3 regions of the Streptomyces sp. AC602_WCS936 genome follow, and region 2 is predicted to be linked to each of the others. Evidence: predicted binding sites of a transcription regulator. Region 2 holds the regulator's gene; each other region holds the start of a gene.

Region 1 (5,175 bases), on a different contig from region 2:
GGGCGCGACAGGAGCCGGACGGGAAGGGGCATGCTCCGGACCACGGAGCGGCCCTGCCCGCGGAAGGCGTCCTCGCCCAGGCCGGCGAAGCCGGCCAGCAGCACCACCGCGCGCAGCTCGGTCCGGGCGGCCAGCGTCATGGCGTGCAGGGCGCCCTCGCTGTGACCGACCACGCCGACCGCGTCGCCGCGGACGTCGGAGCGGGCGGCCAGGGCGCGCAGGGCCGCGGCGGCGTCCCTGCGGTTGTCGGTGAAGCCGGCGGCCCGCCAGTCACCTGGCGTCGCGCCGGTGCCGCGCCGGTCGTAGCGCAGGGTGGCGATGCCCGCGGCCGCGAGGGCGTCGGCCATCGGGCGGCCCAGGTCCATCACGAGCTTCGGGGTGTTGCCGTCGCGATCCAGGGGGCCCGAGCCGTGCAGCAGCAGGACGGCGGGGTACGGGCCCGGGCCGGACGGCAGCGTCAGGGTGCCGGCCAGCGGGGTCCCGTCGTCCGCGGCGACCGTCATGTCGATCTCGGGCAAGGCTCCGCCTCTCTCGATCGGGCAACCGGCGCACGACCGATTGCTCTCAACTACGAGAACGTTATCAGATGTGAGATCATAGGAGCATGGCTACCGCGAATCTCCTCCTCCACCCCGTCCGGATGCGCATCCTGCAGACCTTGGTCGGCGCCGGCGAGCTGACCACCGCCCAGCTGCGCGACCGGCTGCCCGACGTCTCGCCGGCCACGATGTACCGGCACGTCGCCACCCTCACCCGGGCGGGCATCCTGGAGGTCGTGCACGAAAGACGCGTGCGCGGCACCGTCGAGCGCAGTTACCGGGTGCGGCAGGACGAGGCCCTCGTCGACGAGGACGCCCGTACCGCCATGACCAAGGAGGACCACCGGCAGGCCTTCACCGTCTTCACCGGGGCGATGATGGCGGACTTCGACCGCTATCTCGCGCGCGAGGACACCGAGCCCGCCCGTGAGGGCGTCCTGTACCGGCAGGGCGCGGTGTGGGCGACGCCCGAGGAGTTCACCGAACTGGTGGCGGAACTGGAGGCCGTGGTCGCCCGCCGCGCCGGGCACGAGGCCGGGGACGGCCGCGTCCGGCACATCGTCAGCCTCGCCCTGGTCCCCGACAAGGCCACCTCGGCGGACGGCGGCCCGGAGGGCGAGGCCGGCTAGTGGACCGATCCCACAAACGCCCGAGGGCGGCACCCCCTGTCGGGAGTGCCGCCCTCGGTCCGTACTGGACGGTCGATCAACCGGAACCGGTCGATCAGAAGTCCATGTCACCGCCCGGCATGCCGCCCGGAGCGCCGCCCGCGGCGGCCTTCTCCGGCTTGTCGGCGATGACGGCCTCGGTGGTGAGGAACAGCGCGGCGATGGAGGCGGCGTTCTGCAGCGCGGAACGGGTCACCTTCGCCGGGTCGATGATGCCCTCGGCGATCATGTCGACGTACTCGCCGGACGCGGCGTTCAGGCCGTGGCCGACGGTCAGGTTGCGGACCTTCTCCACGACGACGCCGCCCTCGAGACCACCGTTGACGGCGATCTGCTTCAGCGGGGCCTCCAGGGCGAGCTTCACGGCGTTGGCGCCGGTCGCCTCGTCACCCGACAGCTCCAGCTTCTCGAAGACCTGGGAGGCCTGGAGCAGGGCCACGCCACCACCGGCGACGATGCCCTCCTCGACGGCCGCCTTCGCGTTGCGAACGGCGTCCTCGATGCGGTGCTTGCGCTCCTTGAGCTCGACCTCGGTGGCGGCACCGGCCTTGATGACGGCCACGCCGCCGGCCAGCTTCGCCAGGCGCTCCTGGAGCTTCTCGCGGTCGTAGTCCGAGTCGCTGTTCTCGATCTCGGCGCGGATCTGGTTGACGCGGCCGTTGACCTGGTCGGTCGAGCCGGCGCCGTCGACGATGGTGGTCTCGTCCTTGGTGATGACGACCTTGCGGGCGCGGCCCAGGAGGTCCAGGGACGCGTTCTCCAGCTTGAGGCCGACCTCCTCGGAGATGACCTCGCCGCCCGTGAGGATGGCGATGTCGCCGAGCATGGCCTTGCGGCGGTCGCCGAAGCCCGGGGCCTTGACGGCGACGGACTTGAAGGTGCCGCGGATCTTGTTGACGACCAGGGTCGACAGGGCCTCGCCCTCGACGTCCTCGGCGATGATCAGCAGCGGCTTGCCCGACTGCATGACCTTCTCCAGGAGCGGCAGCAGGTCCTTGACGTTGCCGATCTTGGAGTTGGCGATCAGGATGTACGGGTCGTCGAGCGACGCCTCCATACGCTCCATGTCGGTGGCGAAGTACGCCGAGATGTAGCCCTTGTCGAAGCGCATACCCTCGGTGAGCTCCAGCTCCAGACCGAAGGTCTGGGACTCCTCGACGGTGATGACGCCTTCCTTGCCGACCTTGTCCATGGCCTCGGCGATGAGCTCGCCGATCTGGGTGTCGGCGGCGGAGATGGAGGCCGTGGAGGCGATCTGCTCCTTGGTCTCGACGTCCTTCGCCTGCTCCAGCAGGGCGGCGGAGACGGCCTCGACGGCCTTCTCGATACCGCGCTTCAGGGCCATCGGGTTGGCGCCGGCCGCGACGTTGCGCAGGCCTTCCTTGACGAGGGCCTGGGCGAGAACGGTCGCGGTGGTCGTACCGTCACCGGCGACGTCGTCCGTCTTCTTGGCGACTTCCTTGACCAGCTCGGCGCCGATCTTCTCGTACGGGTCCTCGAGCTCGATCTCCTTGGCGATGGAGACGCCGTCGTTGGTGATCGTGGGCGCGCCCCACTTCTTCTCGAGGACGACGTTGCGGCCCTTGGGGCCGAGCGTCACCTTGACGGCGTCCGCGAGCTGGTTCATGCCGCGCTCGAGGCCGCGCCGCGCCTCCTCGTCGAACGCGATGATCTTGGCCATGTGAAGTGGTCCCTCCAGGACTGGGGGTGATTCCTTCGGACCGCGCCCGCGCCCGCGACGGACGGCTCGCCGGCCTCGTGGTTCCTTCCCCACCCGGCCCGCGGGCCTCACCGACCCGGTCCTTCGTTGTCACTCTCACCTTCAGAGTGCTAACGCCAATGATTAGCACTCGCCCCCATCGAGTGCAAGCGCCTCTCGGGGATCGGCGCCCTCGGTCAGCCACCCGCGAACAGGGAACCGGGGGTCCGTCCGGGCAGCCCGAAGGGCCCGCACCCCGGGTGAGGTGCGGGCCCTTCGGAGAAGAACCGTTTGCTTGCGGTGGCCGAACGTCTCAGGCGCTGAGGCGAACCATGTCGGCCTGCGGGCCCTTCTGACCCTGCGAGATCTCGAACTCGACCCGCTGGCCTTCTTCGAGGGTGCGGTAGCCGTCCATCTGAATCGCGCTGTAGTGGACGAAAACATCCGCACCACCGTCGACCGCGATGAAGCCGTACCCCTTCTCCGCGTTGAACCACTTGACGGTGCCCTGAGCCATGCCTAACTCCCCTATTACTGGCCCTTGCACAGATCCGCACTTCGCGGACCCGGGTCAGACCTCACCCCCCACGACTGGGGGCGTGCGCCGGAACGCGTCGACCGCGGCTGAATGTATCTGTCCAACTGCCGTCTGCAACAGGTCAATCGGACGAGAAATCTGGACGCACCCGGTCCGCAATATGGCGAGCTTTCGCCTGAATTCGGGTCAAGTCGGGTGTCACAAAAGGAGCAAAAGCCGCGAAATGCGCCTGCATTTTGGCTGCATCTTGTCGGGCGCAAAGCAGGAATTCAGGGCTCCGGATCTTTCGATCGGGAGCGCGTTCCCCAACTCTACCGCGCTCAATCACATGGAATTGCCCCCTCCGCTTCTCTCACGGAGGGGGCAATGGACACTACGAGGCGTGTCAGCCGCCGGCGACCGCCGGGATGATGGAGACGCCCGCGCCGTCCGGCGTGGCGGTCTCGAGGCCCTGCTCGAAACGCACGTCGTCGTCGTTGACGTACACGTTGACGAAGCGGCGCAGCTTGCCCTGGTCGTCCAGGACGCGGGCGGCGATGCCGGTGTGGTTCTTCTCCAGATCGGCGATGACCTCCCCGAGGTTCGCGCCGTCGGCGCTGACCTCGGCCTGCCCACCCGTGTAGGTGCGCAGGATGGTCGGGATACGAACGGTGACGCTCACTTCAAAACCTCCGGTCAGGTGATTGTCCAGGGGCGCGGGGAACTGCGCGACCAGCCCCCACCGGCCCGCAGACGAAAACGGTGGAGTGGTCCCTCAAACGAGACCGGCCTCGCGGAACGAATCCAGGCTGGGACGAATCGTCGCGGTCAACCCCGTACCCGCCACCGCATCCAGCGTCTTCAGACCATCCCCCGTGTTCAGCACGACCGTGGTCAGCGACGGGTCCAGTACGCCGTCCTCGACCAGCTTCTTCGTCACGCCCACCGTCACACCGCCGGCGGTCTCCGCGAAGATGCCCTCCGTGCGGGCGAGCAGCTTGATCGCGTCGACGACCTGCTCGTCGGTCACGTCCTCCACGGCGCCACCCGTGCGGCGCGCGATGTCGAGGACGTACGGCCCGTCCGCCGGGTTGCCGATGGCCAGCGACTTGGCGATGGTGTCCGGCTTCTGCGGGCGTACGACGTCGTGCCCGGCCTTGTACGCCGTGGACACCGGCGAGCAGCCCTCGGCCTGGGCGCCGAAGATCTTGTACGGCTTGTCCTCGACCAGCCCGAGCTTGATCAGTTCCTGGAGCCCCTTGTCGATCTTCGTCAGCTGGGAGCCGGAGGCGATCGGGACGACGATCTGGTCGGGCAGCTGCCAGCCGAGCTGCTCGCAGATCTCGTACGCGAGGGTCTTGGAACCCTCCGCGTAGTACGGGCGCAGGTTGACGTTGACGAAGCCCCAGCCCTCGCCGGCCGGGTCGCCGATCAGTTCCGAGCAGAAGCGGTTGACGTCGTCGTAGTTGCCCTCGATGCCGACCAGCTCACCGCCGTAGACGGCGGCCATGACGACCTTGCCCTGCTCCAGGTCGTGCGGGATGAACACGCAGGACCGGAAGCCGGCGCGGGCGGCGGCGGCGCCGACGGCACCGGCGAGGTTGCCGGTGGAGGAGCAGGAGAGGGTGGTGAAGCCGAAGGCGCGGGCGGCCTCCAGGGCCTGGGCGACGACGCGGTCCTTGAAGGAGTGCGTCGGGTTGCCGGAGTCGTCCTTGACGAACAGCTTGCCGGCCTCGACACCCAGCTCGCGGG
Region 2 (5,175 bases):
GGACCCGCCGGGACTGCTTGCCGGCCTCCCGGGCCGTCGCCCGCCACTTGCCGAGCGCCTTCACACCCCGGTCGCCCTTCCACTGCGTGATGCAGCGGGACGCCGCCCACGGCACGATCGCGTCGACACCGACCTCGGTCATCGTCTCCACGGCCAGCTCGCCCCGGTCGCCCTTGGGCAGCGCCTGGACGACGGTGACGCGGGGCCGCTCCTCGGGCTCCTCGTGGACCGTCTCCAGGTCCGTGACGACGAGGCGGTCCTTGCCCTCGGCGGCCTTCACCACGCCCTCGGCCCAGTGTCCGCGCCCGTCGGTGAGGACGACGTCCTCGCCGGGCCGCAGCCGCTTCACGGAGACGGCGTGCCGTCCCTCGGGACCGTCCAGGACGTACTCCCCGCCGGGCAGACCGCCCGGCCGCAGGGAGTCGACCACGAACACCGGTGCCGTCATCGGCCCGTACCTCCCGTCGCGTAACCTGACAACGCTGTCCCGGCGGAGGCGAGTTCGGCCGCCAGCACCTCCACCAGCTGACCGGCGGGCAGTTCCCGCGCCATCCGGTGCCCCTGCCCCGCCCACAGCGCCATGCCCTGCGCGTCGCCCGCCTTCGCCGCCGCCTTGCGCAGGGGCGCGGTGAGGTGGTGCACCTCGGGGTAGGCGGCGGGGGCGTAGGGGCCGTGCTCGCGCAGGAAGCGGTTGACCAGGCCGCGGGCCGGGCGGCCGGAGAAGGCGCGGGTCAGTTCGGTGCGTACGAACAGCGGGTTGGTCAGGGCCTGCTTGTGCAGGGCGTGGGCGCCGGACTCGGGGGTGGCGAGGAAGGCGGTGCCGAGCTGGGCCGCGCTCGCGCCGGCCGCGAGGACGGCGGCGATCTGGCCGCCGCGCATGATGCCGCCGGCGGCGACGACGGGCAGGCTCACCGCCTCGCGGATCTGGGCGACCAGGGACAGCAGTCCGGTGCCCAAGCCGCCGGTCTCCGGACTGTCCCGGTGGGTGCCCTGGTGTCCGCCGGCCTCGGTGCCCTGTGCGATCACCGCGTCTGCGCCACAGTGCTCGACGGCCCGGGCCTCGTCCGCGGTGGTCGCGGTGACCAGCGCGAAGGTGCCGACGCGGTGCAGGGAGTCGACGACCTCACGGCTCGGGACGCCGAAGTGGAACGACACCACCGGCACCGGGTTGTCCAGCAGCACCGCGAGCTTGGTCTCGTAGCCGTCGTCCCGGCCGCACTCGGGGTCGCCGAGCTCCGTCTCGTACCAGGCGGCCTCGCCGGCCAGCTGATGGGCGTAGACGCCGACGGCGGACGGGTCGGCCGTCTCGGGCTGCGGCATGAAGAGGTTGACGCCGAAGGGGCGGGACGTCAGCCCCCGCAGCTGCTTGATCTCCTGGTACATCCCGTCCGCGGTCTTGTACCCGGCGGCGAGGAATCCCAGCCCTCCCGCATCGCAGACCGCGGCGGCGAGCTGCGGCACGGAGACGCCGCCCGCCATGGGTGCCTGCACGATCGGGTAGGGGAAGAGATCGGTCAGTGCGGAGGACATGAGCGCATGTTGTCACGTCCTTTGAACAAGTCCGAATCCGGGCTTCCGTTGGCATACGCCAGGAGCATCCGCATCGGGAAGCTCCTGGCGCCCTGCCTCGCCACGTGCCCGTCAGCGCCCGTTAAAGGCGTCCTTCAGACGGGAGAAAAGGCCCTGCTGACCAGGCTGGAACTGCCCCTGCGGACGCTCCTCGCCGCGCAACTTGGCGAGCTCGCGCAGCACGCGTTCCTGTTCGGCGTCGAGCTTGGTCGGGGTGGTCACCTCGACGTGGACGATCAGGTCGCCCCGGCCGCCGCCGCGCAGATGGGTGACGCCCCGGCCGTGCAGCGGGATCGACTGGCCGGACTGGGTGCCCGGGCGGATGTCGACCTCCTCCATGCCGTCGAGGGTCTCCAGCGGCACCTTCGTGCCGAGGGCCGCCGCCGTCATCGGGATGGTGACCGTGCAGTGCAGGTCGTCGCCGCGCCGCTGGAAGGTCGAGTGCGGCAGCTCGTGGATCTCGACGTACAGGTCGCCGGCGGGACCGCCGCCGGGGCCGACCTCGCCCTCGCCCGCGAGCTGGATGCGGGTGCCGTTGTCGACACCGGCCGGGATCTTCACCGTCAGCGTGCGACGGGAGCGGATGCGGCCGTCACCGGCGCACTCCGGGCACGGGGTCGGGACCACCGTGCCGAAGCCCTGGCACTGGGGGCAGGGCCGCGAGGTCATGACCTGGCCCAGGAAGGACCGGGTGACCTGCGAGACCTCACCGCGGCCGCGGCACATGTCGCACGTCTGGGCCGAGGTGCCCGGGGCGGCGCCCTCGCCGTTGCAGGTGTTGCAGACGACGGCCGTGTCGACCTGGATGTCCTTGGTCGTACCGAAGGCCGCCTCGTCGAGCTCGACCTCGATGCGGATCATGGCGTCCTGGCCCCGGCGGGTGCGCGAGCGCGGTCCGCGCTGCGACGCCGTACCGAAGAACGCGTCCATGATGTCCGAGAAGTTCCCGAAGCCGCCCGCGCCGAAGCCGCCGGCTCCGCCGCCGCCCGCCTGGGACATCGGGTCTCCGCCGAGGTCGTAGACCTGCTTCTTCTGCGGGTCCGACAGCACCTCGTAGGCGGCGTTGATCTCCTTGAACCGCTCCTGGGTCTTCGGATCGGGGTTGACGTCCGGATGCAGCTCGCGGGCGAGCCTCCGGAACGCCTTCTTGATCTCGTCCTGGGACGCGTCGCGGCGCACGCCGAGTACGGCGTAGTAGTCCGTGGCCACCTACGACTCCGCCAGGATCTGTCCGACGTACCGTGCCACTGCGCGTACCGCTCCCATCGTTCCCGGGTAGTCCATGCGGGTCGGTCCGACCACGCCGAGCTTGGCAACCGCCTCGCCGCCCGAACCGTAGCCCACCGACACGACGGACGTGGAGTTGAGTCCTTCGTGGGCGTTCTCATGACCGATACGGACGGTCACGCCCGGATCCTTCGCCTCGCCGAGCAGCTTGAGGAGCACGACCTGCTCCTCCAGTGCTTCGAGCACCGGCCGGATCACCAAGGGGAAGTCGTGCCCGAAGCGGGTGAGATTGGCGGTGCCGCCGATCATCAGCCGCTCCTCGTTCTCCTCGACCAGCGTCTCCAGGAGAGTGGAGAGCACGGTGGAGACCGTACCCCGGTCCTCGGCCTCGAAGGCCTCCGGGAGTTCCTCCACCAGACCGGGCACGTCCGAGAACCGGCGTCCCGCGACCCGGCTGTTGAGCCGCGCCCGCAGATCGGCGAGGGACGCCTCGCCGAACGGCGCCGGGCAGTCGACCATGCGCTGCTCGACCCGCCCGGTGTCCGTGATCAGCACGAGCATCAGACGCGCGGGCGCGAGCGAGAGCAGCTCGACGTGGCGCACGGTCGAGCGGGTCAGCGACGGGTACTGCACGACGGCGACCTGCCGGGTGAGCTGCGCGAGCAGCCGCACCGTGCGGGCCACGACGTCGTCGAGGTCGACGGCGCCCTCCAGGAAGTTCTGGATGGCGCGGCGCTCGGGCGCGGTCATCGGCTTGACGCCGGCCAGCTTGTCGACGAAGAGCCGGTAGCCCTTGTCGGTCGGGATGCGTCCCGCGCTGGTGTGCGGCTGGGCGATGAACCCCTCGTCCTCCAGGGCCGCCATGTCGTTGCGCACGGTGGCCGGGGAGACGCCGAGGTTGTGCCGCTCGGTGAGGGCCTTGGAGCCGACGGGCTCCTCGGTGCCGACGTAGTCCTGGACGATGGCGCGCAGCACCTTCAGCCTGCGTTCGCTGAGCATCGCGCACACCTCCAGAAGTCGTCGGCCCGTTGTCCTGCCTGTCTGTCCTGGCACTCACGGTGCGCGAGTGCCAGACTTCCCCGGCCCAGTGTACGGCTGTGGGGTACACCCACGGCAAGGCCGGGCACCGGGCCGGTCACCGTCGGTACGGTGCCGCCGCGCCGGGGGGCGCGTGCCCCGATAGCGTCGCCGTCATGAGCGTGACTTGGGAAGAGCTGGGGTGGGAGCGGCTGGCCCCGGGCGTCGGGCGGTGCCGTCTGCCGGTGTGGGACTGCACGGCGGGGCTGGTCGTCGGCGCGGGCGCCGCGCTGCTCGTGGACGCCGGGTCGAGCCTCGGTGAGGGCGCCCGGTTGCGCGCGGCGGCGCAGGCGCTGGCCGGTCACCGTGTGACGCATCTCGCGCTGACCCATCCGCACTTCGACCACGTCTTCGGCGCGGCGGCGTTCGCGGGCGTGGAGGTGTACGGGGCGGTGGGCACCGGCGCGGTGTTCGCTCGGGGCGGACACGGGCGGGAGGCGCTGCGCGCGGACGCGGAGGCGGAGGGGCTGGAGGCGCGGTCGGCTCAGGAGGCGGCCGACGCGCTGGTCGGCGTCCGGCACGAGGTGTGCGGCGAGTGGACGCTCGACCTGGGCGGCGGCCGGCAGGTCCTGCTGGCGAACGTGGGCCCGGGGCACACCGGCCACGACCTCGCGGTGCTGGTGCCGGGCGAGGTGGAGGTCGTCTTCTGCGGCGACCTGGTCGAGGAGTCCGGCGAGCCGCAGGCGGGCCCCGACGCCGCACCGTCCCACTGGCCGGCCGCGCTGGACCGGCTGCTGGAGCTGGGCGGCGAGGACGCGCGGTACGTGCCGGGTCACGGCGCGGTGGTGGACGCGGCGTTCGTGCGGGCCCAACGGGACGCGCTGGCCGCCGGTTTCGGCGTGTCGCGCTGATCATGGGGCCTGGATTCCTCGTATCGTCGGCAGAATGCGCCAGTACTCCGCCGACCTGACCCCTCCGTGGAAGAAGCCGCAGCCGGTACCGGAGGTTCCGGCCGACCCCGGTCTGGTGGTCGAGGAGCCCGGCACCGGGTTCTGCGGCGCGGTGATCGCCTGCGAGGCCGGCACGGTGACCCTGGAGGACCGCTTCGGCAAGCACCGGGTCTTCCCGATGGAGCCGCGCGGCTTCCTGCTGGAGGGGCGGGTGGTGACGCTGGTGCGTCCGTCGCCGTCCTCGGGTCCGGTGCGGCCCTCCCGTACGGCGTCGGGTTCGGTGGCGGTCCCGGGGGCCCGCGCGCGGGTGGCGCGCGCCGGGCGCATCTACGTCGAGGGGCGGCACGACGCCGAGCTGGTCGAGAAGGTCTGGGGCGACGACCTGCGCATCGAGGGCGTGGTGGTGGAGTAC
Region 3 (5,175 bases), on a different contig from region 2:
CCCCGGCCCGTACACCCTCCAGGCCGCGATCGCCGCCTGCCACGCGACGGCGTACACCTACGAGGAGACCGACTGGCCGCGCATCGCCACGCTCTACGGCCTGCTCGCGGCCCGTGCCCCGTCACCGGTCGTCGAACTCAACCGCGCGGTCGCCGTGTCGATGGCCGAGGGCCCGGCCCCGGCCCTCGCCCTCGTCGACGCTCTCGCCGCCGAACCGGCCCTGCGCGACTACCACCTGCTCCCCAGCGTCCGCGGCGACCTCCTGCTCCGCCTGGGCCGCAGGTCCGAGGCCCGCACGGAGTTCGACCGCGCCGCGTCCCTCGCCCGCAACGAACGCGAACGCGCGCTCCTGTCGCGCCGGGCACGGGAGACGGACACCGCTTAGCGGACGGGGTGCCCGATCAGCATCGTCGGCGCCCCCGCCACCCGGGTCATGAACACGGTCGCCGAGTTCGGCCCCTGCGGTTTGACCTTCCGCCGCAGCTCCTCCGGCTCGACCGCCGAGCCGCGCTTCTTCACCGTCAGGGTGCCGACCTCGCGCTCCCTCAGCAGTGCCTTCAGTTTCTTGACGTTGAACGGCATCCGTTCGGTGATCTCGTACGCCGTGGCGTAGGACGTCGGCCGCAGTTCGTCCGAGGTGACGTACGCGATCGTCGCGTCCAGCAGCCCGCCGCCGACCTGCTCGGCGACCTCGGCGACCAGATGGGCGCGGATGACGGCGCCGTCCGGCTCGTACAGGTACCGGCCGGGCGTGCGCACCTCCGGGTCGGGCAGGCCGGTGCCGAGCAGGGTGCGGGGCCCCGGCAGCAGCGTGGCCCGCACCGCCCCCGGCGCGGTGCCGAACCACAGCACCGCCTCCTTCACGTCCCCGCCGTCGGAGATCCACTCGGCCTCGGCGTCCTCGGGCACCGCCTCGTGCGGGATGCCCGGCGCGACCTTCAGCGCGGCGGCGAGCGGAGCCTTGCGGGCAGCCTCGACGGCCCAGGACAGCGGCGGCGAGTAGGCCTCCGGATCGAAGATCCGGCCACGCTTCGAGGAACGCCGCGCGGGATCGACGAACACGGCGTCGTACGGGGCGGTGTCCACCTCCGTCACATCGGCCTCGCGCACCTCGATCAGGTCGCCCAGCCCCAGCGCCTCCGCGTTGGCGCGGGCCGCCGCGGCCGTGGCCGGGTCCCGGTCGACCGCCAGCACCCGGATGCCCGCGCGCGCCAGCGCCACCGCGTCGCCACCGATCCCGCAGCACAGGTCGGCGACGGACCGTACCCCGACCGCGCGGAGGCACTCCGCCCGGTACGCTGCCACGCTCGCCCGCGTCGACTGCTCGACCCCGTTGGGTGTGAAGAACATCCGCCCGGCGTCCTCCGCGCCGAACTTCGCCACCGCCCGCTGCCGCAGCCGCGCCTGTCCGAGCGCCGCCGACACCAGCTCCGCGGGGTGCGCGCGCCGCAACCGGGTCGCGACCGCCAGCTCCTGTGCCGGGTCGGTGTCGCGCACCTCGTCGAGGAGGGCGCGGCCCTCGGGGGTGAGCAGGGCGAGGAGGGCGTCGAGGTCGTTCACCGGAACATTGTGGGCCAGTCGGTGGATGGTGTGCGTCCGGTGCGGTGTCGGGCCGGGTCAGGGGTCCGGGGACTGCGAGGATCCCGCACCATGCGAGCAGTCGTACAAAATGACAAGAGCCGGGTGTTCAGGGCGTATCGGGCGCCGTCCGCGAGGCTCCGGATGCGCGCCGGCGCGGCGGCCCTCGCCGTCGCCGCCCTCGCCTCCGGCTGTGCGCAGGACGCCTCCGAGGTACGCGGCGCCTCCGGCCAGCAGCCCCTCCAGGCGCCCCCGGCCCGCGCGCTGGACGCCTACGCGTCCAAGCTGAGCGCGGCGCACGCCGCCCGGGTCGCCGCCGCCAAGCGCTGGAAGCTGAAGAAGGTCCCGCTGACCGCCCCGCCGCCCCCCGCGAAGAAGCCGGAGATCAAGGCCCGCAAGGGCTTCGAGGTGGACGGGCAGGAGAACCTCCCGCCGGTCTTCACCTCGATCCCCACCAAGGAGAAGATCGTCTTCCTCACCATCGACGACGGCGCCGAGAAGGACCCGGCGTTCCTGCGGATGATGAGCGAGCTGAAGATCCCGTACACCGCCTTCCTCAGCGACTACCTGGTCAAGGAGGACTACGGCTACTTCAAGAAGATGCAGGACCGCGGCGTCACCCTCAACAACCACACCCTGAACCACCCCTACCTGCCCGCCCTGTCCTACGCCGAGCAGAAGCGCGAGATCTGCGGCATGCAGGACGTGATCGAGAAGCGCTACGGCAAGCGCCCCACCCTCTTCCGCCCGCCCTACGGCAACTACAACCGCGACACCCTGCGTGCCGCCAAGGCCTGCGGCATCGAGTACGCCCCCATCTGGAACGAGGAGGTCTTCGCCGACCACTGGGACTACCGCGAGTGGGACCGGAAGATCCACCCCGGCGACATCGTTCTCACCCACTTCCGGGGCGAGGGCGACTGGGACGGCACCATGCGCGACATGGTCCGCGAGTTCCTCGACAAGGTCACCGCCGAGGGATACGCCGTGGCCCGGCTGGAGGACTACCTGTGAGGCGCGGGCGGCTGCGGCCGGCCGGGGCCGCCCTGGCCGCCCTGCTGCTCACCGGCTGCGCCCAGTTCGCCGGCCCCGCGCAGCCCCCGGCGGGCGCGGAGCCCCCGGCGGGCGCGGAGCCAGGCGCCCAGGGCGGCGACCGGGGACAGCGCCTGCCGCCCGTCGTGGACCACGTCCGCACCACCGACCCGGTCGTCTTCCTGACCTTCGACGACAGCGCCGAGCGCGACCCGCACTTCGCCGACACGGTCCGCGAACACCGGCTCCCGGTCACGCTCTTCCTCACCGACACCGTCGCCGGACCCGCGTACGGCCACTTCGCCCGGTTGCGCTCGGTCGGCGCGAGCCTGCAGAACCACACTCTCGACCACCGCTCCCTGCGCGGCCTGCCCTACGCCGGCCAGCGCGCGGAGATCTGCGGCCAGCAGACCAAGCTCCGCTCCCGCTTCGGCGTCCGCCCCCACCTGTTCCGCCCGCCCTACGGCAGGTACGACACCACGACCCTGCGCGCCGCCGCCGACTGCGGCATCACGGCCGTCGTCCTGTGGCGGGTGGCCCTGAACGCCGACGGCGACCTCACGTACACCCGCGGCGAACACCGTCTGCACCCCGGCGACGTCGTGGCCGTCACCCCGGACCACCCGACGGGCACGGGCCTGAGCGCCCGCACGGAGGCCCTGCTGGAGACGATCGAGGAGCAGGGGCTGAGGGTGGCGGATCTGGGGGACTACCTCTGAGGGGGATGTTCGGCGTGGGGTGGCATCTCTTGCACCGGCCGGCATTTCCAGCCCGTCCGGCGCTCGAGGACGAGGCCGTCCAGGCCGATTTCCCCGCCGACGCGCCGCCGGCATTGGCACTCCGCTTGACCGAGTGCTAACCGCAGTCATAGTCTCGGCTCTGGCACTCCCCCTAGGAGAGTGCCAACACAGCGACGGGCAGGTCCGGCACCCGCGACGACGGATCGACCTGGTCGCCACCTCAGACAGTTAACCCCGTGAGATCTCCGAAGGGGGAGGTCGGATCGTGACGACCGCCAGCTCCAAGGTTGCCATCAAGCCGCTCGAGGACCGCATCGTGGTCCAGCCGCTCGACGCCGAGCAGACCACGGCTTCGGGCCTGGTCATTCCGGACACCGCCAAGGAGAAGCCCCAGGAGGGCGTCGTCCTGGCCGTGGGCCCGGGCCGCTTCGAGGACGGCAACCGTCTTCCGCTCGACGTCAGCGTCGGCGACGTCGTGCTCTACAGCAAGTACGGCGGCACCGAGGTGAAGTACAACGGCGAGGAGTACCTCGTCCTCTCGGCTCGCGACGTGCTCGCGATCGTCGAGAAGTAATTCACCGAAGCACCCAGCAGTTCAGCTGCGCCCCTGGCTCCCGCGACCATAAAAAAGCCGGGCGCCCGGGGCGCAGTGCCGTATAACCCCAAGATTTCCGGAAGAGGGCTCACGCTCCCATGGCGAAGATCCTGAAGTTCGACGAGGACGCCCGTCGCGCCCTCGAGCGCGGCGTCAACAAGCTCGCCGACACGGTGAAGGTGACGATCGGTCCCAAGGGCCGCAACGTCGTCATCGACAAGAAGTTCGGCGCCCCGACCATCACCAACGACGGCGTCACCATCGCCCGTGAGGTCGAGATCGAGGACGCCTACGAGAACCTCGGCGCCCAGCTGGTGAAGGAGGTGGCGACCAAGACCAACGACATCGCGGGTGACGGCACCACCACCGCCACCGTCCTGGCCCAGGCGCTGGTCCGCGAGGGCCTGAAGAACGTCGCCGCCGGTGCTTCCCCGGCGCTGCTGAAGAAGGGCATCGACGCGGCCGTCGCCGCCGTGTCCGAGGACCTCCTCGCCACCGCCCGCCCGATCGACGAGAAGTCCGACATCGCCGCCGTGGCCGCGCTGTCCGCCCAGGACCAGCAGGTCGGCGAGCTGATCGCCGAGGCGATGGACAAGGTCGGCAAGGACGGTGTCATCACCGTCGAGGAGTCCAACACCTTCGGTCTGGAGCTGGACTTCACCGAGGGCATGGCCTTCGACAAGGGTTACCTGTCGCCGTACTTCGTGACGGACCAGGAGCGCATGGAGGCCGTCCTGGAGGACCCGTACGTCCTCATCAACCAGGGCAAGATCTCCTCCATCACCGACCTGCTGCCGCTGCTGGAGAAGGTCATCCAGACCAACTCCTCCAAGCCGCTGCTGATCATCGCCGAGGACGTCGAGGGCGAGGCCCTGTCGACCCTGGTCGTCAACAAGATCCGCGGCACCTTCAACGCGGTGGCCGTCAAGGCCCCCGGCTTCGGCGACCGCCGCAAGGCGATGCTGCAGGACATGGCCGTTCTCACCGGCGCCACCGTCATCTCCGAGGAGGTCGGCCTCAAGCTCGACCAGGTCGGCCTCGAGGTGCTCGGCACCGCCCGCCGCATCACCGTCACCAAGGACGACACCACGATCGTCGACGGTGCCGGCAAGCGCGACGAGGTCGAGGGCCGCGTCAACCAGATCAAGGCCGAGATCGAGTCCACCGACTCCGACTGGGACCGCGAGAAGCTCCAGGAGCGCCTCGCGAAGCTGGCCGGCGGCGTGTGCG

Evidence for each region. Region 2 encodes HrcA, which represses chaperone genes, less so after heat shock. Its sites were predicted from a motif close to TTNGCACTCNGNNNNNCNGAGTGCNAA; they were not measured.
Region 1: the regulator HrcA is predicted to act here: its motif matches at 3,051-3,077, upstream of groL (chaperonin GroEL).
Region 3: the regulator HrcA is predicted to act here: its motif matches at 3,443-3,469, upstream of groES (co-chaperone GroES).

The regions. Positions count from the first base shown of each region.
Region 1 is NZ_JAGMUF010000016.1:26,055-31,229, reverse strand. It holds gene KUM03_RS07275 (S9 family peptidase) at 1-518, opposite strand, end outside; gene KUM03_RS07270 (helix-turn-helix domain-containing protein) at 605-1,168, shown strand; gene groL (chaperonin GroEL) at 1,263-2,888, opposite strand; gene KUM03_RS07260 (cold-shock protein) at 3,220-3,423, opposite strand; gene KUM03_RS07255 (MoaD/ThiS family protein) at 3,830-4,105, opposite strand; gene thrC (threonine synthase) at 4,199-5,175, opposite strand, start outside.
Region 2 is NZ_JAGMUF010000090.1:247,895-253,069, reverse strand. It holds gene KUM03_RS26475 (16S rRNA (uracil(1498)-N(3))-methyltransferase) at 1-448, opposite strand, end outside; gene KUM03_RS26470 (nitronate monooxygenase) at 445-1,530, opposite strand; gene dnaJ (molecular chaperone DnaJ) at 1,642-2,778, opposite strand; gene hrcA (heat-inducible transcriptional repressor HrcA) at 2,779-3,795, opposite strand; gene KUM03_RS26455 (MBL fold metallo-hydrolase) at 3,990-4,724, shown strand; gene KUM03_RS26450 (DUF3097 domain-containing protein) at 4,759-5,175, shown strand, end outside.
Region 3 is NZ_JAGMUF010000008.1:79,728-84,902, reverse strand. It holds gene KUM03_RS03060 (RNA polymerase sigma factor) at 1-385, shown strand, start outside; gene KUM03_RS03055 (class I SAM-dependent methyltransferase) at 382-1,560, opposite strand; gene KUM03_RS03050 (polysaccharide deacetylase family protein) at 1,723-2,592, shown strand; gene KUM03_RS03045 (polysaccharide deacetylase family protein) at 2,589-3,329, shown strand; gene groES (co-chaperone GroES) at 3,616-3,924, shown strand; gene groL (chaperonin GroEL) at 4,044-5,175, shown strand, end outside.